3 regions of the Streptomyces sp. NPDC050535 genome follow, and region 2 is predicted to be linked to each of the others. Evidence: riboswitches for the same ligand, from Rfam matches in the RefSeq annotation. Region 2 holds a riboswitch; each other region holds the start of a gene.

Region 1 (9,929 bases), on a different contig from region 2:
GGAACATCGCGGTGCCGCACCAGTGGCAGCGCTGGAAGAGGAGGGCGTTGGCGGCCGGAGCCTCGATGGGCGCCGAGTCGACGCCGACGGCGGTGAGGTACACGAAGTCGTCTCCCTGTGCTCGGCCGGAACATGCGGTGCGCGGGCCCGCCCGGCACGAGCCACAGCGTATGGCACTGAGTGTCACTCGTAAAGGTACTCGGTACCCTCGCGTGTGGTCAGTTCTGCCCGAGCGTGGACTCGATCTCCCGCACGACTCGCCACATCGGCGCCCCGCGCCGGGAGATGACGACCACCACGTCCTCCTGCTCCTCCCCGGCCCCGGTGTCCGCCGGATCGCCGAACGTGGTCTGCACGTATCCGAGCGCGTGATCCACCGCCGCGGTCGCGTCGCCCCGTCCGTCCGCGCGCAGCCAGGTCCGCAGGGCGTTGTTGTGCGCCGCGGCCACCGCCGCCGCCGCGACGTCGGCTCGCAGGGTGCCGTCGGGCCGGCCCGCGAAACGCCGCTGGAGGTACTCGGCCATGGCCCGCTCGTAGCGCCAGACGACCGACAGCTCGTACGCGCGCAGGCCGGGCACCTTCTTGGTGAGGCGGTAACGCTGCACGGAGAACGCCGGGTTCTCGGCGTACATGCGCAGTACGAGCCGTACGGCGTCGCACACTCGCTCCAGTGGGTCGTCCTCGTCGGTCCCGTCGCTCAGGAAGGCGGTCATGTCGGCCAGGCACCGTTCGTGGTCCGGGAAGACCACGTCCTCCTTGGACGGGAAGTAGCGGAAGAAGGACCGTCGGCCGACCCCCGCGAGCGACACGATGTCGTCGACCGTGGTCTGCTCGTAGCCGCGCTCGAGGAAGAGCTGGAAGGCCGCCGTGACCAGGGCGTCCCGCATGGGCGGTTTCGCGGTCGCCGACTCCGGGGTCTCGCGGGGCACTGATCCGTCGTTCATGGACGGGAAACTAGCATCGAAGCGGAAGGGTGGCACTCAGTGCTCATCGAGGAGGGAACTGAGTGCGTTCCCTTTGGTGCGGCGCCCTCCCGCCTCAAGGTCTGCTGCTGCCGGGCGTCCTGAGGTGACAGGCAGTGGCATGGCGGTCGCACGTGGCACAGCTGCGGACTCGGTAATTCCTCATGTGTCCCAGATGCGACGAGGTGTGAAGTCCTCGTGTATTCAACGAGGTTGACAGCTTCCACGCACTGATCGACTATGTGGTCGAACTGTGGCCCATTTGACCAGTGCGCCCAGTGATTCTTCGACCACTCACCCCCGGTGCGGCCCCCGGCTGCTTCGCGCTGCCGTGCTGCCGTCGACCGGGTCCCGCAACATCATGATGGGATCTGCATGTCCATAGCGAGACGTGTCACCCTCCGCTGCCTGCTGGGGACGGGCGCGGTGGCGCTCGCCCTCTCGGCGTCGACGACCGGTGCCTGGGCCCACGGCACCCCCGGCGGCGACGGCTGGGAGAAGTCCGGCGGCGACTACACACCCGGGAAGGGCGCCGGCACGAAGACCGAGACCGACCGTTGCCAGTTCTCCCTGGACGGGACGAGCTTCTACGACTCGGTCCGGGTCGACGACCAGACCCTCAAGCCCACCGACGACGGCAAGGTCCACATCAAGGTCCGCACCGCCGGTGACGCCACCACCTGCACCGCCTCGCTCGCCGCGTACCGCGCCCACGGCGCCACCTTCAACACCTCCGGCGAGCAGGTCTTCCACGACTTCGACACGGTCACGGTCAAGCCGGGCGCCACCGACTCCCTGGACATCTCCGTTCCCGACGTCGGCTGCTTCGCGCAGATCGACCTCTACCGTGGCGCGGTCAAGTTCGACGGTCTCCACGACGCGAACGACGGCTTCGAGCACGGTGACCTGCCCAAGGGCCCGGACCGTCCGGTCATCAAGGACAAGCTGATCGCGGCCTGGAACGGCGGCACGAAGGACTGCACCACGCAGCCACCGACCACCCCGGAGACGACGCCCCCGGCTTCGACGCCGCCTGCCTCGACCCCTCCCGCCTCTACGCCGCCAGCCTCTACGCCCGCCACTCCGACCGAGCCGGAGCCCGCCGAGTCGACCACGCCGGCGACCCCGTCGGAGTCCGAGTCCACCACGCCCGCCGCCCCGTCGCCCAACGGCGGCGGATCCACGGCTCCCGGTGACCTCGCGGAGACCGGCGGCGGCAACACCCTGCCGATCGCCGCCGGAGCGGGGGCCCTCCTGGCGGCCGGCGCCGCGATCACCGTCGCCACCCGTCGCCGACGCGCCACGGGTACCCACTCCTGACGCCCGGCGCCGTCGGACCCCGACGGCGATGAAAGGCCCCGGCACTCACCGCGAAGGTGAGTGCCGGGGCCGCCCGCTTGCCAGCCCCTCAACTCCTGCAACCGAGCTTGCTGCGGCAGGCGTTGACCCCGCTCGTCGCCGAGCCGGTGACCTCGCCGAGTGGGCCGGTGACCGAGCTCAGGAGCCGTGTCCTAAACTCCGCCCATGACGATCACGACCGCCGACCTCGCCAAGGACCTGGCGCCTCAGCGTGTGCTGCGCGCGTCGATCAACCTGGGCAATCCGGTGCTGGCCCAGGGCACACCGACCGCGCCGACCGGCGTGACCGTCGACATCGCGCGTGAGGTCGGCGCTCGGCTGGACGTGCCGGTGGAGTTCGTCTGCTTCGACGCGGCACGCAAGTCGTTCGAGGCGATGACGACGGGCCGGGCCGACCTGTGCTTCCTTGCGATCGAGCCCGTACGGGCGGCCGAGGTCGCCTTCACCGAGCCGTACGTCGTGATCGACGGCGTGTACGCCGTGCCCCGCGACTCGGACCTCGCCACGGTCGCCGACGTCGACCGTGCGGGCGTACGCGTCGGTGTGCAGAGCGGGTCCGCCTACGACCTCTTCCTCTCCCGCACGCTTGAGCACGCGAGCCTGGTCCGGAGTGAGGAGGGGTTCGACGCCCTCCTCGCCCAGGGCATCGAGGTCGTGGCCGGAATCCGCCAGCCGCTGACCGAGTACGTCGCGGCGCATGCCGAACTCCGGCTGGTCGAGGGCCGGTTCATGCAGATCCGGCAGGCCGTGGGGACGACGCCCAGCCGACGGCCCGAGACCGTCCAGTTCCTGCGTGACCTCGTCGAGGAGCTGAAGGCCGACGGGTTCATCGCCGAGGCCCTGCGTCGCGCGCACCAGTCGGACACCCTGGTCGCCCCGCCCCGGTAATGGGCTCTTCTCAGTTGCCGCCGAAACCGTTGCGCGGAAGTGCCATGCCCCGGTGCTCATTGCACCCCGGGGACGGGGTGTCGGCCGGAGCCGGTTGAGTCCGGTGGGCGTGGAGAGCGGCGCTGACCAGGGTCAGCAGGAGGTCGATGTCCGAGTCGACTTCGAGACGCATCGTCACCCAGTCCGAACCGGGCACCACACGGACCGCGGTCTCGTCCCTCAAATAGGTCTCGAGACGCCGGATGGCTGGGACTGTGAGGTGAAGGTCGACGTCTTGTTCCGTATGGAGGTGGACGATCTCGCTTTGCTCCGAGCGCAGCGCCCGCCCCGTACCGCAGTTCGGCGGGGCCTCGGCCAGGTCCGGCCAACTCGCCAGTCGCGTCAGGGCGCGCAGGGCCAACGTCATGGCTACATCATGACCCGCTCACCGGCTGGCCACCAGGATGTGGGAAGGGCGTAACCGGTGGTTATTGACCGAATGTCCGTGTACCGCTTCGGAATTCGAGCGAGCGGGGTGCTGTTCGGGAAGCGGTATGTCTCGCGTTACCTGTGACGCGACTCTGGGTGGCCCGGATGCCGCATGTCATGCTTTCTCCGCCGTCGACGCACCACCGCGCATCCCCGCGCACCATCCGAACCAGCAAGCGAGACGGTTCACCTCGCTGCGCCCGCGGATTCTCAACCGGTCGCCCGAGTTCCGCGACTATTGAACCGGCAGGTTCGCGTGGGGGCCGTTCGGCGGATCGGCTCCTCGTCCGCGTCCGTCAGGCCGTCGGCTCCGTGAGGGACTGCTCCGCCCAGATGATCTTCCCTTCGGCGGTGTAGCGGGTGCCCCAGCGCTGGGTGAACTGGGAGATCAGGAACAGACCGCGGCCCCCCTCGTCGGTCGTCTTGGGGTGGCGCAGGTGCGGGGCTGTCGCGCCGCCGTCGAAGACCTCGCAGATCAGCGCCTGGTCGGTGATCAGCCGCAGCCGGATCGGGCCGGAGGCGTGCCGGATGGCGTTGGTGACGAGTTCGCTCACGACCAGCTCGGTGGTGAAGGCCAGCTCGTCCAGACCCCAGGTGTGGAGCTGCTGGGAGGTCGACTTGCGGGCCTCGGCGACGACGGCCGGGTCGATGGGCAGGTCCCAGGTCGCGACCTGCCCGGCCCCCAGCCGACGGGTCCGGGCCATCAGCAGCGCCACATCGTCGTACGGACGCGTCGGTACGAGCTCGTCCACGATCCGGCGGCACAGCCCGTCCAGCTCCTGGCCGTGCGCCTCGAGCGCGTGGCGCAGCCGCTCCCTGCCGGCCTCCGGGTCGCGTCCGGTACGGGGTGTCGCGATGAGACCGTCGGTGTGCAGCGCGAGCACACTCCCTTCCGCGAGGTCCAGATCGACGGACTCGAAGGGCAGGCCGCCCACGCCCAGCGCGGGACCGCAGGGGAGGTCGGCGAACGTGACGGTGCCGTCGGGAGTGACGATCGCGGGTGCGGGGTGGCCCGCGCTCGCCATGGCGCAGTGCCCGTTCACCGGGTCGTACACCGCGTACAGACAGCTCGCGCCGACCGCCTGCATGCCACTCGTACGGTCGTCGGCGCCGGTGCCCTCCTCCCGGGCTGAACGGCTGACCACGTCATCGAGGTGGGCCAGCACCTCCTCGGGCGGCAGGTCCAGATCGGCGAGGGTCTGCACGGCCGACCGCAGCCGTCCCATGGCCGCCGCGCCGTCGATACCGTGGCCGGCCACCTCACCCACCACCAGGGCCACCCGCGCCCCGGACAGCGGAATCACGTCGTACCAGTCGCCGGCGAGACCGGTCAGCTCGTCCGCGGGCCGGTAGCAGGCGGCGACCTCCACCGCTTCCTGGTCGGGAAAGCGGTGGGGGAGAAGGTTGCGCTGGAGGATCAGGGCCGCGTCGCGCTCGCGGGTGTAGCGGCGGGCGTTGTCGACACACAGGGCGGCCCGGCCGACGAACTCCTCGGCCAGGCTCAGATCGTCCTCGTCGAAGGGATCCTGGCGGCTGCGCCGGAAGAACGTGGTGATGCCCAGGGTGACGCCGCGGGCCTGGACGGGCACGATCATCACGCTGTGCAGCCCGAGCTCGAGGAAGGAGGCGGCCCGGCCGCCGGGGGTTCCTGTGGTCCACTCCCTGGTCAGGGGGTCCAGCCGCTCCTCGCGCCAGGACTCGGCGTCGGTCAGACACCTGATCGGGGGAGAGCCCGCCCCGTAGGTCACCACATCGCCGATCCCGAAGGCGGTCTCCGGGGTACCGCCCTGTTCCGACCGTTGCCCGGCGCGCCGCAGCCGTACCGTCTCCGCGTCGCTCCGTGGACCTGGCGCGGGCTCGCCTCCCCTGAGCACGGACTCCAGCAGGTCCACGGCCACGAAGTCGGCCAGCCCGGGCACGGCGACATCGGCCAGCTCCTGCGCGGTCTGCATGACGTCCAGGCTGCGGCCGATGTGCTCGCCGGCCCGGTCGAGCAGGGCGAGCCGCCGACGGGCGCGGTAGGACTCGCCGATGTCGACGACCGTGTAGTACACGCCGATCGGGTGGCCCTGGTCGTCCTCCAGGCGGATGAACGACATGGCGTGGGACGTCTCGCGGTGGGGCGCGGAGCGCAGGCGGCCCACGTGCTCGTACGCGACCACCGGCTCGCCGCTCTCCAGCACCTGACGCATCTGTGCCTCGATCAGCTCGGTGTCGAGGCCCGGCTGCACATCGGCGAGTCTCCGTCCCAGGCGTTGGGTGGACCGGCCGCCGCCGAACTGCTCCAGCGCGGCGTTCGACCACACGTACCGCAGATCCGTGTCCAGGATCGCCATGCCCACCGGGGAACGCGAGGTGATCCGCTCCAGCACCGAGCGGCTCATGTCCCAGCCCGGCCCGTCGGCCAGCTCGGCGAGCAGCACCACCCAGCGTGCCGGGCCGCCGTCCGCCCGCAGGGGGACGACCCGCACCATCAGCTTCAGGGGGTGCCCGTCCCGGTGCAGCGCGGTGAGCAGGCCGGCCCAGCCGCCGTCACCACGGCACCGCTCGGCCAGCTCCGGGACCCGTGCCGCGTCCTCGGCGATCAGCAGGTCGGCGGCGGGCCGTCCGAGCACCTCTCCCGGGGTGTACCCCAGCAGCCGTTCGGCGTCCGCGGTCCAGCTGGTCACCGCCCTACGGGCATCGAGCAGTAGTGGCACGGCGTCAGCCATGTCGAAGCGCTGCCGGGCCGCTGCGTCCCGTTCCTTGCTCGCACCCACCGCGACCCTCTCCGCTCTCCGAAGGTGGTCCTACCCCCTCGCACCCATTCTTCACGTTGTATGACTGTCGCGCGGGCTTTAGTGAGACGCACGGTGGGTCGGGCGTGACTTTCGTAGGGCTTTCGGCGAATTCACGGACTCTCCATTGGTGACTCTCCGTGTTCGTTCGCCGCATGTCCGCCGCTTGTCGTCCGGCGGGGCTACAGGCGCCCCCGGCGGAGCTTCAGGCGAGGTAAGGCCATCGGCTGAACTCCCGTGCCGCTGCCTCCGTATCTCTCCACGGGAATGGCGGGAGACCGCGCGCACGGAAGGAGAGCAGTGTGTCGACACCGCCCGAACGCGAGCAACCTGCGCGCCGCCCGGCGCTGGAACCCACGTATGTCCAGCGCCGCCGCCGAACCGAGGCCCTCGCTGAACTGCTGAGGGAGTTCCGCGAGGATCAGCAGAGCGCGGACTCGCACGAAAGCTATGAGTCGATCAGATTGACGCCGACGCGGGAGACCGAGACGGAGGAGTTGCCGCCCGTCCTGGCCGGCGAGGACTACACCGCCGGCGGGGCGCCGAAGGCCGTGGCACCACCGGCGCGTGCCCCACGCAAGGAGCGCGCGCACTCCACGGGACGACGCCAGGCCACGGTCGTCGTCGCGGTGGCGGCGGCCGCGCTGGCCGGATTCGCCCTGGCGCTGCTGCTCCCGGGCGACGACGACGGCGACGGCGACGACGGACCGCCGTCCGCCGCCGTCCCGTCCGCCACGGCACCCGTCGCCCAGGCCCCCTCCCGCGCCGCCGACCCGGACGGCGAAGGAACCCTCCGGGAGGGCGACAGCGGCCCCGACGTGACGGACCTCCAGCAACGGCTCCTCGACATCCCGGACGTCTACGAGAGCGGTGGCACGAGCGGCACCTACGACCCGACACTCACCGCCGCGGTGGCCCGCTTCCAGCTCTGGTACGGGATCCGGGGCGACGAGACGGGCGTCTACGGCAACGACACCCGGGCTGCCCTGGAATCCCGCACGTGAGGGTTTCCGGCCCTCGGCCGGTCACAGGTTCCGGTGGAACGCCGGGTGGGCGTCGAGGCGTCGTACGTAGTCCTGGAGGAGCGCGTACGCGGACAGGTCCTCGGTCGCCTCGAGCTGGACGAGGGCGACCCAGAGGTCCACATCCGCGGCGGTCAGTTCCTTGCCCAACACGTAGGGACCGGAGGCGAGTTGGCGGTTCAGTAGATCAAGTGCCGCAGACCGCCGCGCCGGTGGCGTGGTCGGTGTCACCTCGCGGTCGAGGAGGTCACGCAGGGCGTCCGTGTCCGCGGCCGGTTCCGACGGGCGGAGCGGGGAGTGGCAGGATCCGGCGCGCTCGGTGAGGAGGTCACCGAGGTCGCGCAGAATGTCGGGCGTGTGGTTGCTGACGACGCGTCCGCTCCACCGGTCGCACAGCGCGGGCGCGGTCAGCGGACCGTCGTAGTGGTGCCAGGTGGCCTCGTACACCCTGCGCAGTGCGGCGAACGCGGCAGGGGTGTCGCCGGGGAGCGCCAGCAGCGTGGTGGCGACCGAGTCCCTGAGACCCAGCAGGCCGAGAGTGATCGAGACACGCAGCGAGAGGGGACAGCGCGTCGACAGATACAGCTCGTAGCGGTGCGGCGCCGGATAGAAGCCACCGGCGAGACCGACTCCGATGCGGCTGCGGAAGCGGTGCGGGCGTGCGGACGGCGCGGCGGTGATCCGGGGGTGGGGGATCGCGTCAAGTGAGCCGGGAACGCACGAAGTCGGGGTACAGGAGGTACCGGTGTTTGAGGCGTGCGAGATTGTCTCGGACATGACTCTCCATGGGGCGAGGAGGCCACGGCCACCTTGTGGGCACCGCGGCGGAACGGAGTGACTGCGCTACGTACCGGTCCGGATCACTCGGATCAGTAGGCGCTGGAGACACGCAACAGATCGATGTGCAGGCGCCTCGTCAAACCGCTCTTGGTCATTCCCACCGGTTCCACACTCGGGGCTCGCGAGACGCGAGACCACGCTTGTCCCGCCGCACCGGCGGAACCCGGTCGTCACCCGGGGCACCCCGTCGCGGTGGAAGGGTTGCCTGCCAGCAAGCCGGGGCCGATGACCTCACGGACAGGGAGAACCTGCCCGAAGGGCGCTGACAATCGTGACCGTCCCCGACAGTGTCGGCGCGCTCCGTGAGGCCGTCAAGAAGGCCTCCGCCGCAGTCTCATCAGGTGGTCACCCGGTCTGTCTCCGGCCGGACATGTGAGGTGGAACGGGCCGGACACCGATGCGGAACAGGCCGGACACGCGATGCGGAACAGGCCTGTCTCCGGCCGGAGATGTCACGCGGAACAGATCGTGCGGCCCGGTGGTTGTCGCTGTCGAGGACACGCGGCGATGTGAGAACGGGCATGATCTCCGGGCATTGCGCACCGCTGTGGCCTCCCGTAACGTCCACAGCAGGTTATGAGCGTCAGCGTCAAGCCCTGGCTTGCTGACCGGCAACCCTCCTCCGCGGCGGGGTGCTCCAGGTGACGACCAGGTGGCACCCGACCGGGTTCCGCAAGCGCGATGCCGACGCGGCCCCAGGGCCCGCCGAGCCGGAAGGGCGGAGGTGACCGACGTGCAGGCCGTGCTTCTCCTCCGTGTCATGGTTCTCGCCCCGCGCCGTCGCGTGCACCTGTACACCCGGCCGCACATCGACCTCCAGCGCGTGGCCGGCGCGCTCTGTCGTCCCTGACCCGTCACCCAGCCGCCGCACCTCCGCACCGGGGCCCGGCGATCTCGTACGGTCGATCAGGAAGGCACCTTTTCCGTGTCCTCGTCACCTTTGTTGCCCTCGTCCCCCTCTCCTTCATCCGCCGAACTGCACCTGGCCGTCGCCCTCGACGGCGCGGGCTGGCATCCGGCCGCCTGGCGCGAGCCCGTGGCCCGTCCCGACGACCTGTTCACCGCCTCGTACTGGACCGACCTGATCACCGAGGCCGAGCGCGGTCTGCTCGACTTCGTGACCATCGAGGACGGACTCGGCCCCCAGTCCGCACGCCTCAGCGAGCCGGACGCACGCACCGACCAGGTACGCGGCCGGCTCGACGCCGTTCTCATCGCCGCCCGCGTAGCGCCGTTGACCAGCCACATCGGGCTGGTGCCGACCGTGGTCACCACCCACACGGAGCCCTTCCACACCTCCAAGGCCATCGCCACCCTCGACTACGTGAGCACCGGCCGGGCGGGGCTGCGCGTACAGGCGTCGGCACGGCAGAACGAGGCCGCGCACTTCGGACGCCGTTCGTTCCCGAAACTCCACGTCGAGGACCTGGAGACCCCCGCGCTACGGGAGTTGATCGTCGACCTCTTCGACGAAACCGCCGACTACGTCGAGGCGGTACGCCGGCTGTGGGACAGCTGGGAGGACGACGCGGAGATCCGGGACGTCACCACCGGCCGCTTCGTCGACCGCGACAAACTGCACTACATCGACTTCGAGGGCAAGCACTTCAGCG
Region 2 (9,929 bases):
CACCGGAGACGGCCTCGACGGCCTTCTCGATACCACGCTTGAGGGCCATCGGGTTGGCACCCGCGGCTACGTTGCGAAGGCCCTCGCGGACCAGCGCCTGCGCCAGAACGGTCGCGGTGGTCGTACCGTCGCCGGCGACGTCGTCCGTCTTCTTGGCGACTTCCTTGACCAGCTCAGCGCCGATCTTCTCGTAAGGGTCCTCGAGCTCGATCTCCTTGGCGATGGAAACACCATCGTTGGTGATCGTGGGGGCGCCCCACTTCTTCTCGAGGACGACGTTGCGACCCTTGGGACCAAGGGTGACCTTGACGGCGTCGGCGAGCTGGTTCATCCCGCGCTCGAGACCGCGCCGCGCCTCCTCGTTGAACGCGATGATCTTGGCCATGTGAAGTGGTCCTCCCGGACTGGGGTGGATTGCTCCGGACCGCGCCCGCGCCCGCGACGGACGGCCTGCGTGCCTCGTGGTTCCTTGCCCCACTTGGCCTGCGGGCCTCACTGACCCGGTCCTCGTTGTCACTCTCACCTGCAGAGTGCTAACGCCAATGATTAGCACTCGCCCCTACCGAGTGCAAGCGGCTCCGAAAGATCCGCAGGTGGGGCGGGGGGCGCGACCGGCGCGAAGACAGCCGGAGGGACGCGAAGGCAGCCGACGGGGCACGCGGACAGCCGCAGGGCCGGACATGCAGCCAGGGGGACAGACAGACCGAAGGGCTCGCGCCCCCTGCCGGGGACACGAGCCCTTCGTCACGTCGAACAGAACAATCAGTCGGCGCGTGCTTCAGCTGGTCGCCAGCCGGACCATGTCCGCCTGCGGCCCTTTCTGGCCCTGCGAGATCTCGAACTCGACCCGCTGGCCCTCTTCAAGGGTGCGGTAGCCGTCCATTTGAATCGCGCTGTAGTGGACGAATACATCCGCACCACCGTCGACCGCGATGAAGCCGTACCCCTTCTCCGCGTTGAACCATTTGACGGTGCCCTGAGCCATGCCTAACTCCCCTATTACTGGCCCTTGCACAGGACCGCACTTCGCGGGCCCGGGTCAGACCTCACCCCCCAAGGATTGGGGGTGTGCGCCGGAACGCGTCGACCGCGGCTGAATGTATCCGTCCAACTGCCCTCTGCAACAGGTCAATCGGACGAGAATTCTGAGCACGACCGATCGGGAATATCCGGAGAATTCACAAAGATTCCGGGCAAGTCGGGCCCCACAAATGCCATAAACGGCTCAAAAATGCGGGGTACATTGGCTGCTTCTTGTCGGGCATCGGGCAGGTACTCATATGCGCCCGGCATGAAACCGACTCGAAAGCGAAGCAGCTTCCCCAACTGTACCGCGCTCAACCATACAGAATTGCCCCCTCCGCTTCTCTCGCGGAGGGGGCAATTCGATGAACTCTCGGTGATTACCATTACCCAAGGTAACTGCAATCACCGTGCGTGACGGCGAATGACGGTCAGCCGCGGGCCGCCGGCCGGCCGTCGTCGGCGTCGGCGTCGGTCAGCCGCCGGCGACGGCCGGAATGATCGAGACGCCCGCGCCGTCCGGCGTCGCCGTCTCCAGACCCTGCTCGAAGCGGACGTCGTCGTCGTTCACGTACACGTTGACGAAGCGGCGCAGCTTGCCCTGGTCGTCCAGGACGCGCGCGGCGATACCGGTGTGGTTCTGCTCCAGGTCGGCGATCACCTCGCCGAGGGTGCCGCCCTCGGCGGCCACCTCGGCCTTGCCGCCGGTGTAGGTGCGCAGGATGGTGGGGATGCGGACGTTGACGCTCATTCGGTGTGACCTCCGGTCGGGTGCTCAGGTGCGGCGGAACAGCGCCCCAGGGGCGCGGGGCCGGGTCGGCGGGGGGCGACCGGCCCCCGTCGGCCCGCGGCCCTGATACGGCATTCCAGCGGAGCGCCCCCGCTCATGACGCGAGGCCGGCCTCGCGGAAGGAGTCGAGGTTCGGGCGGATGGTCGCGGTGAGCCCGGTGTCCGAGGCCACCGCGTCCAGGGTCTTGAGGCCGTCGCCGGTGTTGAGGACGACGGTGGTGAGGGTCGGGTCGAGCAGACCGTTCCCGATCAGCTTCTTCGCCACACCCACCGTCACGCCACCCGCGGTCTCGGCGAAGATGCCCTCCGTCTGCGCGAGGAGCTTGATCGCCTCGACGATCTCCTCGTCGTTGACGTCCTCCACGGCACCGCCGGTACGCCGCGCGATGTCGAGCACGTAGGGCCCGTCGGCCGGGTTGCCGATGGCCAGCGACTTGGCGATGGTGTTCGGCTTCTGCGGCCGTACGACGTCGTGGCCGGCCTTGTAGGCCACGGACACCGGCGAACAGCCCTCGGCCTGGGCACCGAAGATCTTGTACGGCCTGTCCTCCACGAGCCCGAGCCTGATCAGCTCCTGGAGACCCTTGTCGATCTTCGTGAGCTGGGAGCCGGAGGCGATCGGGACCACGAGCTGGTCGGGCAGCCGCCAGCCGAGCTGCTCGCAGATCTCGTACGCGAGGGTCTTCGAGCCCTCCGCGTAGTAGGGCCGCAGGTTGACGTTGACGAAGCCCCAGCCCTCGCCGGCCGGGTCGCCGATCAGCTCGGAGCAGAAGCGGTTCACGTCGTCGTAGTTGCCCTCGATACCGACGAGCTCCCCGCCGTACACCGCGGCCATGACGATCTTGCCCTGCTCCAGGTCGTGCGGGATGAACACGCAGGAGCGGAAGCCGGCGCGGGCGGCGGCGGCGCCCACCGCGCCGGCGAGGTTGCCGGTGGAGGAGCAGGAGAGGGTGGTGAAGCCGAAGGCGCGGGCGGCCTCGATGGCCTGGGCGACGACGCGGTCCTTGAAGGAGTGCGTCGGGTTGCCCGAGTCGTCCTTGACGAAGAGCCTGCCCGGGGTGACGCCCAGCTCGCGCGCCAGGTTGTCGGCCTTGACGAGCTTGGTCCAGCCGGGGTTGATGTTCGGCTTCTCCGCGACGTCCGCCGGGACCGGCAGGAGCGGCGCGTAACGCCAGATGTTCGCGGGGCCCGCCTCGATGCGCTTGCGGAGGTCCTCGGTCTCGTAGGCGGAGAAGTCGTAGGCGATCTCCAGCGGCCCGAAACACTCCTCGCAGGCGAAGACCGGACCGAGGGGCACGCGGTGCCCGCACTCGCGGCAGGAGAGCGCGGCGGCGGGGCCCAGATCGACGGAGTTCCCGGAATCCGGGGAGGTCACGGTGCTCGTGGTGTTCGCGGTGGTGCTTGCAACTGTCTGCGCAGCCATGGAGGGGAGGCCCTTTCTCCTCATCTTCCTCACGACGCACTTCGCCGTGAGACGGATTTGGCACCTTCCCGAGCCGGGAGCCTCACCACGTCGACGTGACAAGAACCAGCTGGAGGGTTGCCGGGGCTTCAACGGGCCGTATCCCTCTGCCCCTCTGGATGAGCGGTATTCAGTTGTACGCCGGCCGACCCCGACATGCGATGGTCATCAGCGTTGTTCAAGACTGTAACCGAAGGCCTGGATGGTGGAGAGAGCCGTCCGAACCGCGAGATGCCGACAACACCCCCTGCCGGCGCGGCGACGGGCACAAGCATCCCAATGAACGCAAGGGAGAGCCGCACGTGCTGGAAGACGTCGAGCGCTGGCTGAGCACGCGCTCCTGGTCCGTGAGTGACCGCCCGCTCAAGAAGCTCATAGCCGCGAAGCGATCCACCCACTCCACGGTGAGCGTGGTTCTGCCCGCGCTCAACGAGGAGGCGACGGTCGGTGAGATCGTCTCCATCATCCGCCGCGACCTGATGACCCGGAAAGTCCCTCTCGTCGACGAGATCGTCGTCATCGACTCGGGCTCGACGGACCGCACCTCCGAGGTCGCCGCCGCGGCCGGCGCCCGGGTTGTTCACAGGGACGAAATACTCCCCCGCATCCCGGCCGTGCCCGGCAAGGGCGAGGTGCTGTGGCGGTCACTCCTCGTGACGAGCGGCGACATCGTCTGTTTCATCGACGCGGACCTCAAGGAGTTCTCGTCGGACTTCGTCTCCGGGATCGTGGGGCCGCTGCTCACCGATCCGGGCGTGGACCTGGTCAAGGCGATGTACGACCGCCCGCTGAACCTGCCGGGCGAACCCACCTCCGGCAGGACCGCGGCCGGCCAGGGCGGCCGTGTCACCGAACTGATGGCCCGCCCCCTGCTGAACATGCACTGGCCGCAGCTGGCCGGATTCGTCCAGCCGCTCGGCGGCGAGTACGCGGCCCGCCGCTCGCTCCTCGAACAGCTCCCGTTCCCCGTCGGATACGGCGTGGAGCTGGGCATGCTCGTCGACGCCCTGCACCTGGTGGGCCTGGACGCGCTCGCCCAGGTCGACGTCGGTGTCCGCAAGCACCGGCACCAGGACGGCCAGGCGCTGGGCCGGATGTCCGCCGCGATCTACCGCACCGCGCAGCTCCGGCTCGCCCGCGGACACCTCATCCGTCCGGCCCTCACCCAGTTCGAGCGGGGCGAGTCCGGCTTCGAGCCGCGCACCTACTCCGTCGATACGGAAGAACGGCCTCCGATGGCGGAGATCACGGAGTACCAGGCACGCAAAGCGGCGTAATCCGGCGGTCGTATACGCCCTCGCGATACCCCGTCCGTACGTTTGAGCGTTTCCGGGCCGGGCTAGGTTGAGGCGTATGGCTTCCACGTCTTCCACCGCGTCTCCGCAGGGTTCCCACCGCATCCTCGTCGCGTCCAACCGCGGCCCGGTCTCCTACGACGTCCACGAGGACGGCTCGCTGCACCCCAGGCGGGGCGGCGGCGGGCTGGTCTCGGGCCTGTCGGCGATCGGCCCGGACGCGGGCGCCCTGTGGGTGTGCTCGGCGCTCGGCGACGGGGACCGCGAGGCGGTGCGGCGCGGGGTCGGCGAGGACGGCGTACGGATGCTGGACATCGACGCGGAGACGCACACGGACGCCTACAACGGCATCGCGAACTCGGTGCTGTGGTTCATCCACCACATGCTCTACCAGACGCCGCTGGAGCCGGTCTTCGACACGGAGTTCCGGCGTCAGTGGGCGTCGTACGAGGCCTACAACCGGGCCTTCGCGCGGGCGCTGGCCGACGAGGCGGCGCAGGGGGCCGTGGTGGTCGTACAGGACTACCACCTGACCCTGGTCCCCGGCATGCTCCGGGAACTCCGCCCCGACCTGCGGATCGGCCACTTCTCGCACACGCCGTGGGCGCCGGTCGACTACTTCCGCCTCCTCCCCGACGACATCGCCGAGCAGGTGCTGCGCGGCATGCTCGGCGCGGACCGCCTCGGCTTCCTCACCCAGCGCTGGGCGTCCGCGTTCACCGCGTGCGCCGAGGAGATGGCCGGCGGGCTCGGTGACACACGCGTCGGCGTGCACGGGCTCGGCGCGGACGCGGACTTCCTGCGCGAGCGTTCGCACGAGGCGGATGTCGCCGAACGGATGGTCACACTGCGTGAGCAGATCGGCGAGGGCCGGAAGGCGATCGTGCGGGTCGACCGCACCGAGCTGTCGAAGAACATCGTGCGCGGGCTGCACGCCTACCGGCAGCTCCTGGAGGACCAGCCGTCCTGGCGCGAACGGGTCGTGCACGTCGCCTTCGCATACCCCTCCCGGCAGGACCTCGCCGTGTACCGCGACTACACCGCCGAGGTGCAGCGGGTCGCCGACGACATCAACTCCGCCTACGGCACGCCCGGCTGGACCCCGGTCGTCCTGCACGTCAAGGACGACTTCGCCCGCTCCCTCGCCGCCTACCGGCTCGCCGACGTGGCCCTCGTCAACCCCATCCGGGACGGCATGAACCTCGTCGCCAAGGAGGTGCCGGTCGTCTCCGACGAGGGGTGCGCGCTGGTGCTGTCCCGGGAGGCGGGGGCGTACGAGGAGCTGGGCGACGACGCGATCGTGGTGAACCCCTACGACGTGGTCGGCACCGCGCGGGCGCTGCACGAGGCGTTGTCGATGGGCACCGGCGAGCGGGCCGAACGCACGAAACGCCTGGCCGCCGCGGCGACGGCGCTGCCTCCGGCGCAGTGGTTCCTGGAGCAGCTCCGGGAGCTGGAGAAGAGGCCCTAGCGTCCCGGTTCCGCGGCGGAGACCCGGATCCGGCTCACCGGCCGAGCTCCGCCGCCAGAGCCCGCAGCAGCTCTACGACTCCGGCCGGGCCGTCCACCACGAGGTCGGCCCGGGCCGCCAGTTCCGCGACCTCCGAGCTGCCGCTGCACACCAGGAGGCCCGGGATGCCCTCGGAGCGGAGTTCCTCGACGGCGGCGAAGGCGGGGAGGTCGCCGAGGTCGTCGCCCGCGTAGAGGACGGCTTCGGCGGCGGTCTCGCGGACGTGTCCGAGCAGGGCCACGCCCTTGTCCATCCCCGGCGGGCGGATTTCCAGGACCATGCGGCCCGGTTCGACGATCAGGCCGTGCCGGGCGGCCAGGTCGGTCAGGGGCCCGCGCAGCGCCTCGAACGCCCCCTGCGGGTCCGCCGCGCGGCGCGTGTGCACGGCGACCGCCCGGCCTTTCTCCTCGGTCCAGGTGCCCGGCCCCGCGCCGACCGCGTCGAGGATCCCGGGCAGCTCGGCGCGGACCGCCGCGACGCCGGGGTGCGGGGCGGGGGCGCTGACCCTGCCGCTGCGCGCGTCCCAGCGCTCGGCGCCGTAGTGCCCGAGAACGACCAGGTGCTCCAGTCCCGGCACGTCCGCGAAGCCGCCGTGCTCGACGGCCACGGACGCCGGGCGGCCGGTGACGACCGCCACGGAGGCGACCCTCGGGGCGAGGGTCGCGAGTGCGGGGACCGCGTCCGGGTGGGCGCGGGCCTGCTCGGGGTCGGCGACGATCGGGGCGAGGGTGCCGTCGAAGTCGAGGCCGATCACCGTGCGGCCCGGGCGGGCGAGAATCGCCTCGAGACCGGCGCGGCCGGCGGGGGTGACGGGGGTCGGCAGGAGATCCGCGTGGTCAGCCATACGGCGACCCTATCCGCGCGGGGCTCGAGGGCGTTTTTTCGCCCCCTCCGCCCCTGCCCGTTCCCGTCCCTCGAGGGCTCCGCCCCCGAACCCCGCTCCCTCAAACGCCGGAGGGGCTGATTCTCAGCGCTCGCCCCGGCGGGCGTCGCGTACACGCCGCAGCCGGTTCACCGTCACCGGATCGTGGGCGAGCGCCCGAGGATCATCGATCAGCGCGTTCAGGAGCTGGTAATACCGCACGGGCGCGAGCCCGAGCCGCTCCCGTATCGCCCGCTCCTTCGCCCCGGGCCCGGAGAACCCGCGCCCCTCCATGGCGAGAATCCCCCGCTCCCGCGCACCGAGCCCCTCGACAGGTTCCATGAACAGCACGGTAGCCCCCGGCACTGACAGGACTACGACCCGTCGTCCGCCGTACCGGCCTTCGCCTGGAGCGACCCCAGCACCCCCGCGGGACTGCCGTTCGCCCCCACGGCCTTCCCGATCTGCGCCTTGATGTCGGCGCTGACTCCGGCCCAGGAGGTCTTGTCGACGGGGTACAGCTCGGCGGTGGGCAGCTCGCCGAGGAACGGGGCGAGATCCTGGTCGTCGCTGTCGGCGGCCATCGCGTCGGACGCGGACGTGGTGACCGGCAGCAGGTCGTACTCGCGGGAGAAGGCGAGCACGTTCTTGTCGCTGTAGACGAAGTCGAGGAAGTCACCGACCTGCTCGGCGTGCCCGTTCTGCTTGAACGCCATCATCCAGTCGGCCACACCCAGCGTGGACTTGCTCAGGCCGTCGGCCCCGGGCATCGGCACCATGCCGTACTTCACACCCTTGGCGGCGGCCGTCTTCATCAGCGTGGGATGCCCGCTGAGCATCCCGACCTCACCGCGGGTGAACGCCGCGAACGCGTCCGCCCGGTTGAGCTTCGCGGGCGCGGTCGGCCCGGTGAGCCCCTTGCCGACCAGCTCGTTCTTGAGCCAGGTGAAGGTCTGTACGTTCGCCTCGGAGTCGATGGCGTACGTACCGACGTTGTCGGTGTAGCCCCCGCCGCCGCTCAGCATCCACTGCATCGTCTCGGCCTGCGCCTCCTCCGGCCCGAGGGGCAGCGCGTACGGGAACTTCACACCGTCGGCCTTGAGCGCCTCGGCGTCGGCGGCCAGCTGGTCCCAGGTCTTCGGCGGGGCGAGACCGGCCTCGGCGAAGAGGGTCTTGTTGTAGAAGAGCAGCCGGGTGGAGGAGGCGAACGGCAGGCCGTACTGCGCCCGCTGCTGCTCCCCCGCGTCGGTGAGCTGGAGGGCGAAGTTGGCCTGCACGGGTATGGAGAGCAGTTCGTCGGCGGTGTAGAGCTGACCCTTGGCGGCATAGTCGGCGTACGCGCCGATCTGCGCCATGTCGGGTGCCTTCCCGGCCGCGACCATCTCCTTGACCTCGCGGTCGACGTCGGTCCAGGAGTAGACGCTGACCTCGACCTTCACCGCCGGGTTGGCGGCCTCGTACTCCTTGACCAGCTTGTCCCAGTACTTCTGGGAGCTGTTGGCGTCGGAGTCCCCGTAGTCGGCGGCCACCAGCCGCAGGGTCACGTCCTTGGACCCGCCGGAGCTTCCGCAGCCTCCGAGGGCCGCTGTCATGCCCAGTGCGGACATCATCGCGATCATTCCTGTCGTATGCCGCCGCACCGCTTCGCCTCAACCTTCTGTTGACCCACTGTTCGATATCCCGGCATAAGGTCTACACCACGTAAGTGGACTAGACCTCTTCCGGGTTCACGGGCCACACTGTCCCTCGTGAGACATGTCATCGCCCTCGATGTGGGCGGCACCGGGATGAAGGCCGCCCTCGTCGGCGCCGACGGCGGGCTTCTCCATCAGGCACGCCGGGCGACCGGGCGGGAGCGCGGACCCGACGCGGTCGTCGAGGGCATCCTCGACTTCGCGGCGGAGCTGGGCGCGTACGGCGAGCGGCGGTTCGGCGAGCGGGCCGCGGCGGCCGGGGTCGCCGTCCCCGGCATCGTCGACGCCGGCCTCGGCATCGCCGTGTACTCGGCCAACCTCGGCTGGCGCGACGTACCCCTGCGCGAACTGCTCGGCACCCGCCTCGGCGGCGTACCGGTGGCGCTCGGGCACGACGTGCGCACCGGCGGGCTCGCGGAGGGCCGGATCGGCGCCGGGCGGGGAGCGGACCGCTTCTTCTTCGTGCCGCTGGGCACCGGGATCGCGGGCGCCATCGGCATCGGCGGCCGGGTGGAGGCGGGCGCGCACGGCTTCGCGGGCGAGATCGGCCACATCGTCGTACGGCCGGGAGGGGCTCCGTGTCCCTGCGGCCAGCACGGCTGTCTGGAGCGGTACGCGTCGGCCGCGGCGGTCAGCCAGGCCTGGGCGGCGGCCTCCGGGAACCCGGCGGCGGAGGCGGCGGACTGCGCGAAGGCCGTCGAGTCCGGCGACGAACGGGCCCTGCGGGTCTGGCAGGACGCCGTCGACGCGCTCGCCGACGGGCTCGTCACCGCGCTCACTCTGCTGGACCCCCGCACGCTGATCATCGGTGGCGGTCTGGCCGAGGCCGGGGAAACCTTGTTCACACCACTGCGGGCCGCGGTAGAGCGGCGCGTGACCTTCCAGAAACTGCCGTCCATCGTCCCCGCGGCCCTCGGGGACACCGCCGGATGCCTCGGCGCGGGCCTGCTGGCCTGGGATCTCCTGGCCACCGCCGAAGCCGCCCCGCCGACCGACCCCACCGATCCCCCTGACTCCACAGACTCCCCGGAGGTATCCGCCTGATGGCCACTAGCAAGGTTTTCGCCGGTGCACAGGTGGTACTGCCCACCGGGATCGTGGACGGCGGCCGGGTGATCGTCGACGGCTCGCGGATCGCCGGGAGCGCTCCCGCGGACGCCGAGACGGTCGACCTGTCCGGTCACTGGCTGGTCCCCGGCTTCGTCGACATCCACAACCACGGCGGCGGCGGCGCGTCCTTCACCTCGGGAACCGTCGAGGACGTCCTCAGGGGCATCCACACCCACCGTCTGC
Region 3 (9,929 bases), on a different contig from region 2:
CGGCCACGAGTTTCACCCAGCCGGTGGGCCGCAGCACATAGGCCGCGGCCGCCACATCCAGCGGATCCGCGGCCGGGGGCGGCGCGCCCGAGTCGAGAGCGCCGGTCAGTTCCGGCTGCGCCTCTCTCAGTTTCTCGGCGATGCGCTGCCTGAAGATGGGGTCCGTCTCCAGCGCCGCCGCCATCGCGTTGCCGGCGAACTTGGCCCGCCTGTTGGGTGCGAAGCGCGCGAACTGCCGCAACTGCGTGGGCAGTTCACCGATGGTGAGGCCGCCGAACCCGTCTGAGACGATCTGCACCACGCGTCGGCGCACACCGTCGGGCAGCGGGCGGTCGAGCACCTCGGCGGTGCCGTCGTCCGGCTCCCCGCTGGTCTCCACCATCCGTCACCCCAATATCCGTGCGGGCCCGCTCCCTCAGGAGCCGGCACCCGGCCTGTCCACGAGTTCCACCTGATCCAACGCGTTGCACCAGCGACAGCGCACCGACTCGATGGTCTCACTGACCACCTCGCGCTCCTCGACCTTGGGCTCCCCGGCCAGGTCGAGGTGCACGTACTCGACGACCTTCGACGAACGGGTGACGTCGAAACGCGTGAGGTTGCCGCAGAGCGTGCAGCGCCACCGGGTCTCGGCGGTCGGGAGGGGAACCGTCATGTGGCGTCGCTTTCCTTCGGGTGTCCGTACCTCGCCGGTCGACCCGGCGCGTATGGCTCGTAACCCTAAGGCCTGGCGGGTACTCGACGCTCGGCCGTCCACTACGGCGAGGCGGTCTGTGTGCATCCGTCCGATTACGCCATGCTCTGCACCATGATCGGCAACTGGAGTACGACGGTCGGCAGAGCCGTGCGGAGTCGGTCGGCACCGGTGACGTACGGACTGATCGTCGTGACCTGTCTGATCTTCGTCATCGGCCCGGCGTCCGGCCTCAATCCGGCGTACGGCACCGGGGACGAGCTGCTGGCCGCCCAGCGGGCCTATTTCCGGCGCTGGGGCGTGGTGCCCTCCGAGCTCCTCACCGGGGACCCGCGCGCGGCGCTCACCCCCGCCACGGCACAGTTCGTGCACGGCGGCTGGCTCCACCTGCTCGGCAACATGCTGTTCTTCTACGTCTTCGGGACGATGACCGAGGAACGGATGGGCCATGTGGAGTTCGCCCTCTTCTATCTGGGCTGCGGCTGTCTCGCCCTGCTGGGCTACGCGGTCGCGAACGCGGAGTCCGGGCAGGCCCTGGTCGGCGCCTCCGGGGCGATCTCCGCGGTGCTCGGGGCGTTCCTGTACCTGTTCCCCAAGGCCCGGGTGACCAGTCTCTTCCCGTTCCTCTTCTTCCTGCCGCTGCGCTTCCCGGCCTGGGTGGTACTGCCCTTCTGGGTGACTCTCCAGTGGCTGGCGGCGAGCCGGGTCGCCGCGGGTCCCGGGGTCGCCTATCTGGCCCACCTGGTGGGCTTCTCCCTCGGCTTCGCCTACGCGTGGGTGCGTTTCGGCCGGACGACTAGAGTGAAAGCCCCAGCAGCGGCCCCCGAGGGAGAAAACCAGCCGTGATCACCGCGATCGTTCTCATCAAGACCAGCGTGGACCGGATCCCCGAGATCGCGGAGTCGATCGCCGCCCTGGAAAGCGTCAGCGAGGTCTTCTCGGTCACCGGCACCTACGACCTGATCGCGATGGTCCGGGTGAAGGCCCACGACGACCTGGCGGACGTCATCCCCGGCAGCATCAGCAAGATCCCGGGCGTCGAGGGCACGGACACGCACGTCGCCTTCCGCACCTACTCCCAGCACGACCTGGAGGCGGCGTTCGCGATCGGCCTGGACGGCTGACGGCCGCGCCCGGTCACGGGCGGGCCACGCCCCGGTCACGGCCGTGCGGTCGGGCCGTCACACGGCGGGGACGCAACGCCCGCCCTCCGTACGGTAGTTCCACTGCGCACCGTCCCGGACGAGCTCCTTCACCGCGCCCACGAACCGCTCGACGTGCTCGTCCGGCGTACCCGCGCCGAAGCTGACCCGGATGGCGTTGAGGGACTTCTCGCCGGGCGCGGCCTCGGGGGCGCCGCACTCCCCCTGGGTCTCCGGGTCGCTGCCGAGCAGGGTGCGCACCAGCGGGTGGGCGCAGAACAGGCCGTCGCGCACCCCGATGCCGTACTCGGCGGAGAGCGCGGCCGCGAAGTGCGAGCTGTTCCAGCCCTCGACGACGAAGGAGATGACGCCGACCCGCGGGGCGTCGTCGCCGAAGAGGGAGAGGACCCGGACCTCCGGGACCTCGGCGAGACCCGCGCGAACCGTGTGGATCAGGTGCCGTTCGCGGGCGACGAGCTTGTCGAAGCCCTCGTCGGTGAGGGCCTTGCAGGCCGAGGCGATGGAGTAGACACCGATCACGTTCGGCGAGCCGGCCTCGTGCCGGGCGGCGCTGTCGTGCCACTCCACGTCCACGCCGCCGTCCACCCGCCGGGTGACCTTACGGCTCGCTCCCCCGCCGGCCAGGTACGGCTCGGCCGTGCGGAGCCAGTCGGAGCGGCCCGCGAGGACACCGGAGCCGAAGGGGGCGTACAGCTTGTGCCCGGAGAAGGCCACCCAGTCGACGTCGAGGTCGCGCACCGACACCGGCTGGTGCGGGACGAGCTGCGCGGCGTCGAGAACGATGCGCGCACCGTGCGCGTGCGCGGCGGCGGCCAGCTCTCGCACCGGCCACAGCTCGCCGGTGACGTTCGAGGCGCCCGTCACGCAGACGAGGGCCGGGCCGCGGGGGTCGCGCTCGGCGAGCGCCCGCTCCAGCGTCGCGACGGCCTCGTCAGGCGTACGGGGGGCGTTCAGGTACGTCACCCGCGCGTCCCGCCAGGGCAGCAGCGAGGCGTGGTGCTCGGTCTCGAAGACGAAGACCTGGCAGTCGGCCGGAAGGGCGGCGGCCAGCAGGTTGAGCGAGTCGGTGGTCGACCGGGTGAACACGACCTGGTCGTCGTCCCGGCAGTCCAGGAACTCGGCGACGGTCTCGCGGGAGTTCTCGAAGAGGTCGGTGGAGAGCTGGGACAGGTACCCGGCGCCACGGTGCACGCTCCCGTAGTACGGGGCGTACGCCGCCACGTCGTCCCAGACCCGCTGGAGGGCCGGGGCGCTGGCGGCATAGTCGAGAGCGGCGTAGGTGACCTCGCCACCGGTGACGAGCGGGACGGCGACATCCCCTCCCAGAACGGACAGAGGGGAACAAACGGCCTGGCCGGTGGCAACGGTGGAGACAGACATGGCGAACTCCTGTGAGACGCGGGGGCGGCGCGCGAGACCGGTCCGCAACCAGGGCGGGGCTCAGCGCGGGAAAAGGCGAAAGGGGTACGCGGAAAAGGGGCTCTACGCCCTATCGCATTCGCTTGCTCACAGAAGGCTCCCTCGAACACCAGGACCCCTGGGCTGTAAACCACTCAGAAGAGTGCGAGGGGTCCGCGCTTGCCGCAGACCTCGCTGCCTACGGCCTGGTCTTCACCCGGGGCACCCCGCCACGGACGGAGGGTTGCCGGACAGTCGGCCGGGGCCTCATGACTGTCACTCATGACCTGCCGAAAAACCTACGCGACGTCATCGCGACGGCGCAACCCGTGTCCGGATCCCGGAACACGAACGGGGCCGGACCTGGTCGGCCCGGCCCCTCCTCTTCACACCAACGGCCCCGCGCTACGCGTTGGTCGCCGCCACCCATCGCTCGAGCGACCGCTTGGCCGCCCCCGAGTCGATGGCCTCCGCGGCCTTCGCCATCCCGGCGCGGATCTGCTCGGCGAGCGGTCCCTCGCCCGGCGAGAGGGCCACCAGGGCCGCCGCCGAGTTCAGCAGCACGGCGTCCCGTACGGGCCCCGTCTCACCGTCGAGGAGCCGCCGGGCCACGTCCGCGTTGTACGCGGAGTCCGCGCCCCGCAGCGCCTCGATCGGGGCCAGGTCGATACCGGCGTCCCGGGGGTCGAAGGACTCCTCCGTGACCTTTCCGTCCCGTACGACCCACACCCGGGAGGTGGAGGTGATCGTCAGCTCGTCGAGGCCGTCGTCGCCGCGGAAGACCAGCGAGGAGTTGCCCCGCTCGGCGAAGACGCCCGCGACGATCGGCGCCATGCGGGGGTCGGCGACCCCGACCGCCTGCGCTTTGACCCGGGCGGGATTCGTCAACGGACCGAGCGCGTTGAAGACCGTCCGGATGCCCAACTGCCCGCGCGCGGCGCCCACATGACGCAGCGCCGGGTGGAACTTCACCGCGAAGCAGAAGGTGATCCCGGCCTCCTCGGCCACCTCGGCCACCCGTTTCGTCGTCAGCTCCAGATTGACCCCGAGCTTCTGGAGGACGTCGGACGCGCCGGAGGCGGAGGAAGCCGCCCGATTGCCGTGCTTGACGACCTTCGCGCCCGTCCCGGCGATGACGATCGCCGACATGGTGGAGATGTTGACGGTCTTGGCCCCGTCGCCGCCCGTACCGACGATGTCGACGGTCCGCCCGGGCACCTCGATCACGTTGGCGTGCTCGTACATCATCCGTACGAGCCCGGTGATCTCCTCGACGGTCTCTCCCTTGGCCCGCAGCGCCACCGCGAACCCGGCGATCTGCGCGTCGGTCGCCTCACCGCGCATCATCAGGTTCATCGCCCAGGCGGTGTCGTCCGCACTCAGGTCACGGCCGTCGAGCAGGCCGTTCAGCAACCTGGGCCAGGAACGGTCCGCCGCGGTGTCGCCTCCAGCGGGGTTCACAGCGCTCATGGTCGCTCCTGGGTTCTCAGAGAGGTGCGCGGGTGGACTCACCCCGGGCACGTAGGGGTGAGTCCACCCTATCCAGCCCGGGAGACGGCAAAGAGCCCCGTCCATGCAATGGACGGGGCTCGAGCCGTGGCGATCAGCGAGGATCGTGCGGGTGATCAGTGGTGGCCGTGGCCGCTCGTGATCTCCTTGTACTCCTCGACGGTGGGCTTGGGGATCTGGTTGTCCTCCCCGTAGTAGCCCTTGCTGAGCTTGGCGCGCAGCTTCTGCGCACCCTTCACCTTGCGCTCGACACCGTTCTCGTCGACCGGCGGACCGATCTCGGCCGGCTTGTACTGCTCGTGCGCGGTGAGCGTGTGCAGCGACTCCTGGCTGAGCGGCTCGTGGATCTCGATGAACTCACCGTGCGGCAGGCGCTTGATGATGCCCGACTCGCGGCCGTGCAGCACCTTGTCCCGGTCCCGGCGCTGAAGGCCGAGGCAGATCCGCTTGGTGGCGATGAACGCGAGAACCGGCGCCACGAAGAACGCGATCCGTACGAACCAGGTGATCGTGTTGATCGACAGGTGGAAGTGCGTGGCCCAGAGGTCGTTTCCACCACCGATGAGCAGGACCATGTACCAGGTGATCCACGCGACACCGAAGGCCGTACGGGTCGGGACGTTGCGCGGGCGGTCCAGGATGTGGTGCTCGCGCTTGTCGCCGGTGACCCAGGACTCGATGAACGGGTAGACCGCGATCGCGACCAGGACCAGCGGGAAGATGATCAGCGGGACGAACACACCCAGGACGAGCGTGTGACCCCACAGGTTGATCTCCCAGCCCGGCATGACACGGATCAGGCCCTCGGAGAAGCCCATGTACCAGTCGGGCTGGGCGCCGGTGGACACCTGGTCAGGCCGGTAGGGGCCCATCGTCCAGATCGGGTTGATCGAGGCGATGCCCGCGATGATCGTGATGACACCGAAGACCAGGAAGAAGAAGCCGCCGGCCTTCGCGGTGTAGACCGGAAGGAGCGGCATTCCGACGACGTTCTTGTTCGTCTTTCCGGGGCCCGCGAACTGCGTGTGCTTGTGGTAGAAGACCAGGATCAGGTGGCCGACCACCAGGCCGAGCATGATGCCCGGCAGCAGCAGGATGTGGATCGAGTAGAAGCGGGCCACGAAGTCGCCGCCCGGGAACTCGCCGCCGAAGAGGAAGAACGAGAGGTACGTGCCCACGATCGGCACGGACAGGATCGCGCCCTCCATGAAGCGGACACCGGTTCCGGAGAGCAGGTCGTCAGGGAGCGAGTAGCCGGTGAAGCCGGTGAACATGCCCAGGACGAACAGCAGGAAACCGAAGAGCCAGTTGACCTCGCGGGGCTTGCGGAACGCACCCGTGAAGAACACGCGCATCATGTGCACGAACATGCCCGCGAGGAAGATCAGCGCGGCCCAGTGGTGGATCTGCCGGATCAGCAGGCCACCGCGCACATCGAAGGAGATGTGCATGGTCGAGTTGAAGGCCTCGGACATCAGCTGGCCCTGCAGCGGGATGTAGCTGCCGTGGTATTCCACCTCGTTCATCGACGGGTGGAAGAACAGCGTCAGGTACACACCCGTGAGGATGATGATGATGAAGCTGTAGAGGCAGACCTCGCCCAGCATGAAGGACCAGTGGTCCGGGAAGATCTTGCGCATGTTGGTCTTGGCCAGGCCGTAGATGCCCAGCCGGCCGTCGGCCCAGTCGGCGACCCGCTCGCCCGCGGGTGCCTTCTTCCGCGAGTTCGCGTCGACCGGGTCGGAGGTGTTCGCAGCAGCAGTACTCATCCGCGCTCCCAGAAAGCAGGACCGACGGGCTCGTCGAAGTCGCCGAGCGCCTCGAGGTAGCCCTCAGCGTTCACACCGATGCGCAGCTGAGGCAGGGCGTGACCCGCCGGGCCGAAGATCACTCGGGCCCCGTCGGCGAGGTCGAAGGTGGACTGGTGGCACGGGCAGAGGACGTGGTGCGTCTGCTGCTCGTACAGGGAGATCGGACAGCCGACGTGGGTGCAGATCTTCGAGTAGGCCACGATGCCCTCGTGCGACCACTCGAGTTCCCGCTTGTCCTTGATGTTGTCCGGCTGGATGCGGACGATCATCAGGGCGGCCTTGGCGATCTGGACCTGGAAGTCCTCGTCGTGCTCCTCCAGGCCCTCGGGCTTGGCGAAGGTGAGCGAGCCGACGACGACGTCCGAGGGACGCAGCGGCTCGTTCGTGTTCATGTTGACGAGTTGCAGACCCTTGCGCCACATCGTGTGGCGAAGGCTCGTGCCCGGCAGCGGACCGAGGTCGCGCAGCAGCACGACACCGGAGAGCGGGACCAGGGCCAGCGCGCCGAACATCGTGTTGCGGATCAGCTTGCGCCGGCCGAGCGCGGACTCCTTGGCGCCCTGCTTGAAGTCGGCCATGACCTTGGCCTTGACCTCGGGCGGCGCCTCGATCGCGTGACGCTCGTCGGCGATCTCCACGTCGGACATCAGGGTGCGGGCCCAGTGGACCGCGCCCGCGCCGATGGAGAACAGCGCGATGCCGAGCGTGACACCCAGCGCGAAGTTCAGCGCGCTGGTGTGCCCGATCGGGAAGATGTAGACGGCCCGGTCGGCCGGGATCGCCACATACGAGGCGATGAAACCGACCGTGGCGGCCATCGACAGCGTGAACAGGAAGGCGACCACGCGCTCGGAGCGCTTGGCGGCCTGCTCGTCGATGTCCTGGACGCGGTGCTCGTGGGGCGGCAGCCCCGGGTCGGCGAACGGGTCCTGCTCGTTCGCCACCGACACGGCACCGTGTCCATGGTCGTCGGTGGCCCGCTCTGCGGGCAGGTTCTCTTCTGGAGTGTCTTGGCTACTCATCAGTTCTTGGCCTTTGCGGTCCGAGCGGCGACCCAGACGGCGACACCGATCAGGGCGCCGAGTCCGAAGATCCAGGCGAACAGGCCCTCGCTGACCGGCCCGAGGCCGCCCAGGCTGAGGCCGCCCGGCTCCACGGTGTCGTCGCCGTTGACCGCGTGGAGGTACGCGATGACGTCCTTCTTGTTCTGCTCCGACATGATCGTGTCGGGGAAGGACGGCATGTTCTGCGGGCCGGTCTGCATGGCCTCGTAGATGTGCTTCGGGGAAACACCTTCCAGGTCCGGCGCGAACTTGCCCTCGGACAGCGCACCGCCCTTGCCGGTGAAGTTGTGGCACTGCGCGCAGTTGGTACGGAAGAGTTCGCCACCCTTGGCGATGTCCGCGCCCTCGGGGCTGACCTGGTTCTTGGTCGGCACGGAGGGACCGGCGCCCAGCGAGGCGATGTACGCCGCGAGCTGGTCGATCTCGGCCTGGGAGTAGATGTTCTTCTTCTTCGGGATCTGCGCGCCCGGCTGCTGGGCCGGCATACGGCCGGTGCCGACCTGGAAGTCGACGGCGGCTGCGCCCACGCCCACCAGGCTCGGACCGTCGGAGCTGCCCTGACCGCCGGTTCCGTGGCAGCTTGCGCAGCCCACGGCGTAGAGCTTCTTGCCCTCGTCGATGGCAAGGGACTGGGCGGTTTCGTCGGCCTGCGCCTGGCTCGCGGGTGCGAACGCGGCGTAGAGCCCCCCGGTGGCCGCCAGCGCGAGGAGTAGGACGACGACCGCCGCCAGCGGATGGCGTCGTCGTGCGGAGAGCTTTTTCACGGATTACCCCGGTGTCAGGATCTTCTGAGTCGGTGCTTCTGGATGTTTCGGGCGGTGGGCCCGATTACTTGATCAGGTAGATCGTGGCAAAAAGGCCGATCCAGACGACATCGACGAAGTGCCAGTAGTAGGACACGACGATGGCTGCGGTTGCCTGCTCATGGGTGAACTTCCTGGCCGCGTAGGTGCGGCCGAGGACGAACAGGAAGGCGATCAGACCTCCCGTCACGTGCAGGCCGTGGAAGCCGGTGGTCAGGTAGAACACCGAGCCGTACGGGTCGGAGGAGAGCGAGAGCCCGTCCTTCTTGACCAGCTCGGTGTACTCGAAGATCTGACCGCCGATGAAGATCGCACCCATGACGAAGGTGACGATGAACCACATCCGGAGCTTCTTCACGTCACCGCGCTCGGCGGCGAAGACGCCGAGCTGGCAGGTGAGTGAGGAGAGCACCAGGATCGTGGTGTTCGTCGCTGAGAACGGGATGTTCAGCGACTCGGCCATTTCCTTCCAGTGATCCGGCCCGGTCACCGATCGCAGGGTGAAGTACATCGCGAAGAGGGCCGCGAAGAACATCAGCTCGGAACTCAGCCAGATGATGGTTCCGACGCTGGTGAGGTTCGGCCGATTGACCGACGGGTGCGCGTGCCCGGTTTCTACTGTCGTTGCTGTCGCCACGACCGACATTATGTCGGTCGCTTATCCCGCCCTCACCCCGGGGGGTCCCGTTCGGAGTGTTGATGGGGTGTGTCCAGCCCGAATGGCCCATCGAAGGCCTGTCCGAACCGGTGTTGACGAGGTGTCCGGAGGAGTAACATCCGCGCAGCGGACCCTGTCCGTCCCGTCTCGATGACACCGACGTCTCGGAGGAAGAATGCAGCCGACCGCCACGGTGCTGGTCTACAGCGACGACTCCAACACCCGGGAGCAGGTGCGGCTCGCGACAGGCCGCCGGCCGGCAGCCGACGTCCCCCTGGTCGAGTTCGTCGAGTGCGCGACACCCGCCGCCGTCCTGACCGAGCTGGACAAGGGCGGCATCGACGTCTGCGTGCTGGACGGCGAGGCCGTGCCGATGGGCGGAATGGGTGTCTGCCGCCAGATCAAGGACGAGGTCTTCAACTGCCCGCCCGTCCTGGTGCTGATGGGACGCCCCCAGGACGCCTGGCTGGCCACCTGGAGCCGTGCGGAGGCCGCGGTGACCTTGCCGGTCGATCCGGTGGAGTTCGCCGCCACACTGGCCTCCCTGCTGCGTCGTAAGGCCCTCGCGGGCACCTGACAGCCCGGCCGGCCGCACGGCCCCGCGACCGCGGGCGCTCCGAGGCCGGCCGCGCCGCTCCCCGCGCCCCTGACGTGACGCGGGTCTCACGCCGACTCGGGACGCAGGCGCGCCCGGTCCGCCCGGCTCGGGCCGTCGGGGGCCCCGTCGACCAGGGCGCTGCCGTTGCGCCACTTCTTCCAGCTGACGTTCCAGTCCCCGAATCCGTTGCCGAACGGGTCCATGTCCTCGCCGTACGAGTTGATGACCTTC

Evidence for each region. A riboswitch is a leader RNA that binds a small molecule or an ion and turns the genes downstream of it on or off. The one in region 2 is predicted to bind S-adenosylmethionine.
Region 1: another riboswitch for S-adenosylmethionine. It lies ahead of ACIBLC_RS11455 (putative leader peptide); the one in region 2 lies ahead of thrC (threonine synthase).
Region 3: another riboswitch for S-adenosylmethionine. It lies ahead of ACIBLC_RS20945 (aminotransferase class V-fold PLP-dependent enzyme); the one in region 2 lies ahead of thrC (threonine synthase).

The regions. Positions count from the first base shown of each region.
Region 1 covers NZ_JBITHE010000004.1:149,572-159,500, reverse strand. Annotated here, with positions in the region: gene ACIBLC_RS11495 (Zn-ribbon domain-containing OB-fold protein) at 1-103, opposite strand, end outside; gene ACIBLC_RS11490 (TetR family transcriptional regulator) at 219-887, opposite strand; gene ACIBLC_RS11485 (hypothetical protein) at 1,338-2,282, shown strand; gene ACIBLC_RS11480 (transporter substrate-binding domain-containing protein) at 2,487-3,209, shown strand; gene ACIBLC_RS11475 (luciferase family protein) at 3,220-3,615, opposite strand; gene ACIBLC_RS11470 (SpoIIE family protein phosphatase) at 3,974-6,436, opposite strand; gene ACIBLC_RS11465 (peptidoglycan-binding protein) at 6,757-7,458, shown strand; gene ACIBLC_RS11460 (glutathione S-transferase family protein) at 7,480-8,253, opposite strand; gene ACIBLC_RS11455 (putative leader peptide) at 8,346-8,411, opposite strand; SAM riboswitch class IV at 8,448-8,593, opposite strand; SAM riboswitch class IV at 8,889-9,001, shown strand; gene ACIBLC_RS11450 (putative leader peptide) at 9,041-9,166, shown strand; gene ACIBLC_RS11445 (LLM class flavin-dependent oxidoreductase) at 9,242-9,929, shown strand, end outside.
Region 2 covers NZ_JBITHE010000012.1:139,184-149,112, forward strand. Annotated here, with positions in the region: gene groL (chaperonin GroEL) at 1-385, opposite strand, end outside; gene ACIBLC_RS25785 (cold-shock protein) at 779-985, opposite strand; gene ACIBLC_RS25790 (MoaD/ThiS family protein) at 1,499-1,774, opposite strand; gene thrC (threonine synthase) at 1,908-3,236, opposite strand; SAM riboswitch class I at 3,254-3,401, opposite strand; gene ACIBLC_RS25800 (glucosyl-3-phosphoglycerate synthase) at 3,578-4,552, shown strand; gene ACIBLC_RS25805 (trehalose-6-phosphate synthase) at 4,629-6,041, shown strand; gene otsB (trehalose-phosphatase) at 6,076-6,924, opposite strand; gene ACIBLC_RS25815 (DUF3263 domain-containing protein) at 7,048-7,284, opposite strand; gene ACIBLC_RS25820 (extracellular solute-binding protein) at 7,317-8,561, opposite strand; gene ACIBLC_RS25825 (ROK family protein) at 8,691-9,680, shown strand; gene nagA (N-acetylglucosamine-6-phosphate deacetylase) at 9,680-9,929, shown strand, end outside.
Region 3 covers NZ_JBITHE010000009.1:13,477-23,405, reverse strand. Annotated here, with positions in the region: gene ACIBLC_RS20965 (NYN domain-containing protein) at 1-382, opposite strand, end outside; gene ACIBLC_RS20960 (hypothetical protein) at 416-655, opposite strand; gene ACIBLC_RS20955 (rhomboid family intramembrane serine protease) at 809-1,540, shown strand; gene ACIBLC_RS20950 (Lrp/AsnC family transcriptional regulator) at 1,537-1,818, shown strand; gene ACIBLC_RS20945 (aminotransferase class V-fold PLP-dependent enzyme) at 1,876-3,237, opposite strand; SAM riboswitch class IV at 3,427-3,543, opposite strand; gene trpD (anthranilate phosphoribosyltransferase) at 3,661-4,725, opposite strand; gene ACIBLC_RS20935 (cytochrome bc complex cytochrome b subunit) at 4,881-6,533, opposite strand; gene ACIBLC_RS20930 (Rieske 2Fe-2S domain-containing protein) at 6,530-7,597, opposite strand; gene ACIBLC_RS20925 (c-type cytochrome) at 7,597-8,403, opposite strand; gene ACIBLC_RS20920 (heme-copper oxidase subunit III) at 8,468-9,088, opposite strand; gene ACIBLC_RS20915 (hypothetical protein) at 9,276-9,677, shown strand; gene ACIBLC_RS20910 (Ig-like domain-containing protein) at 9,764-9,929, opposite strand, start outside.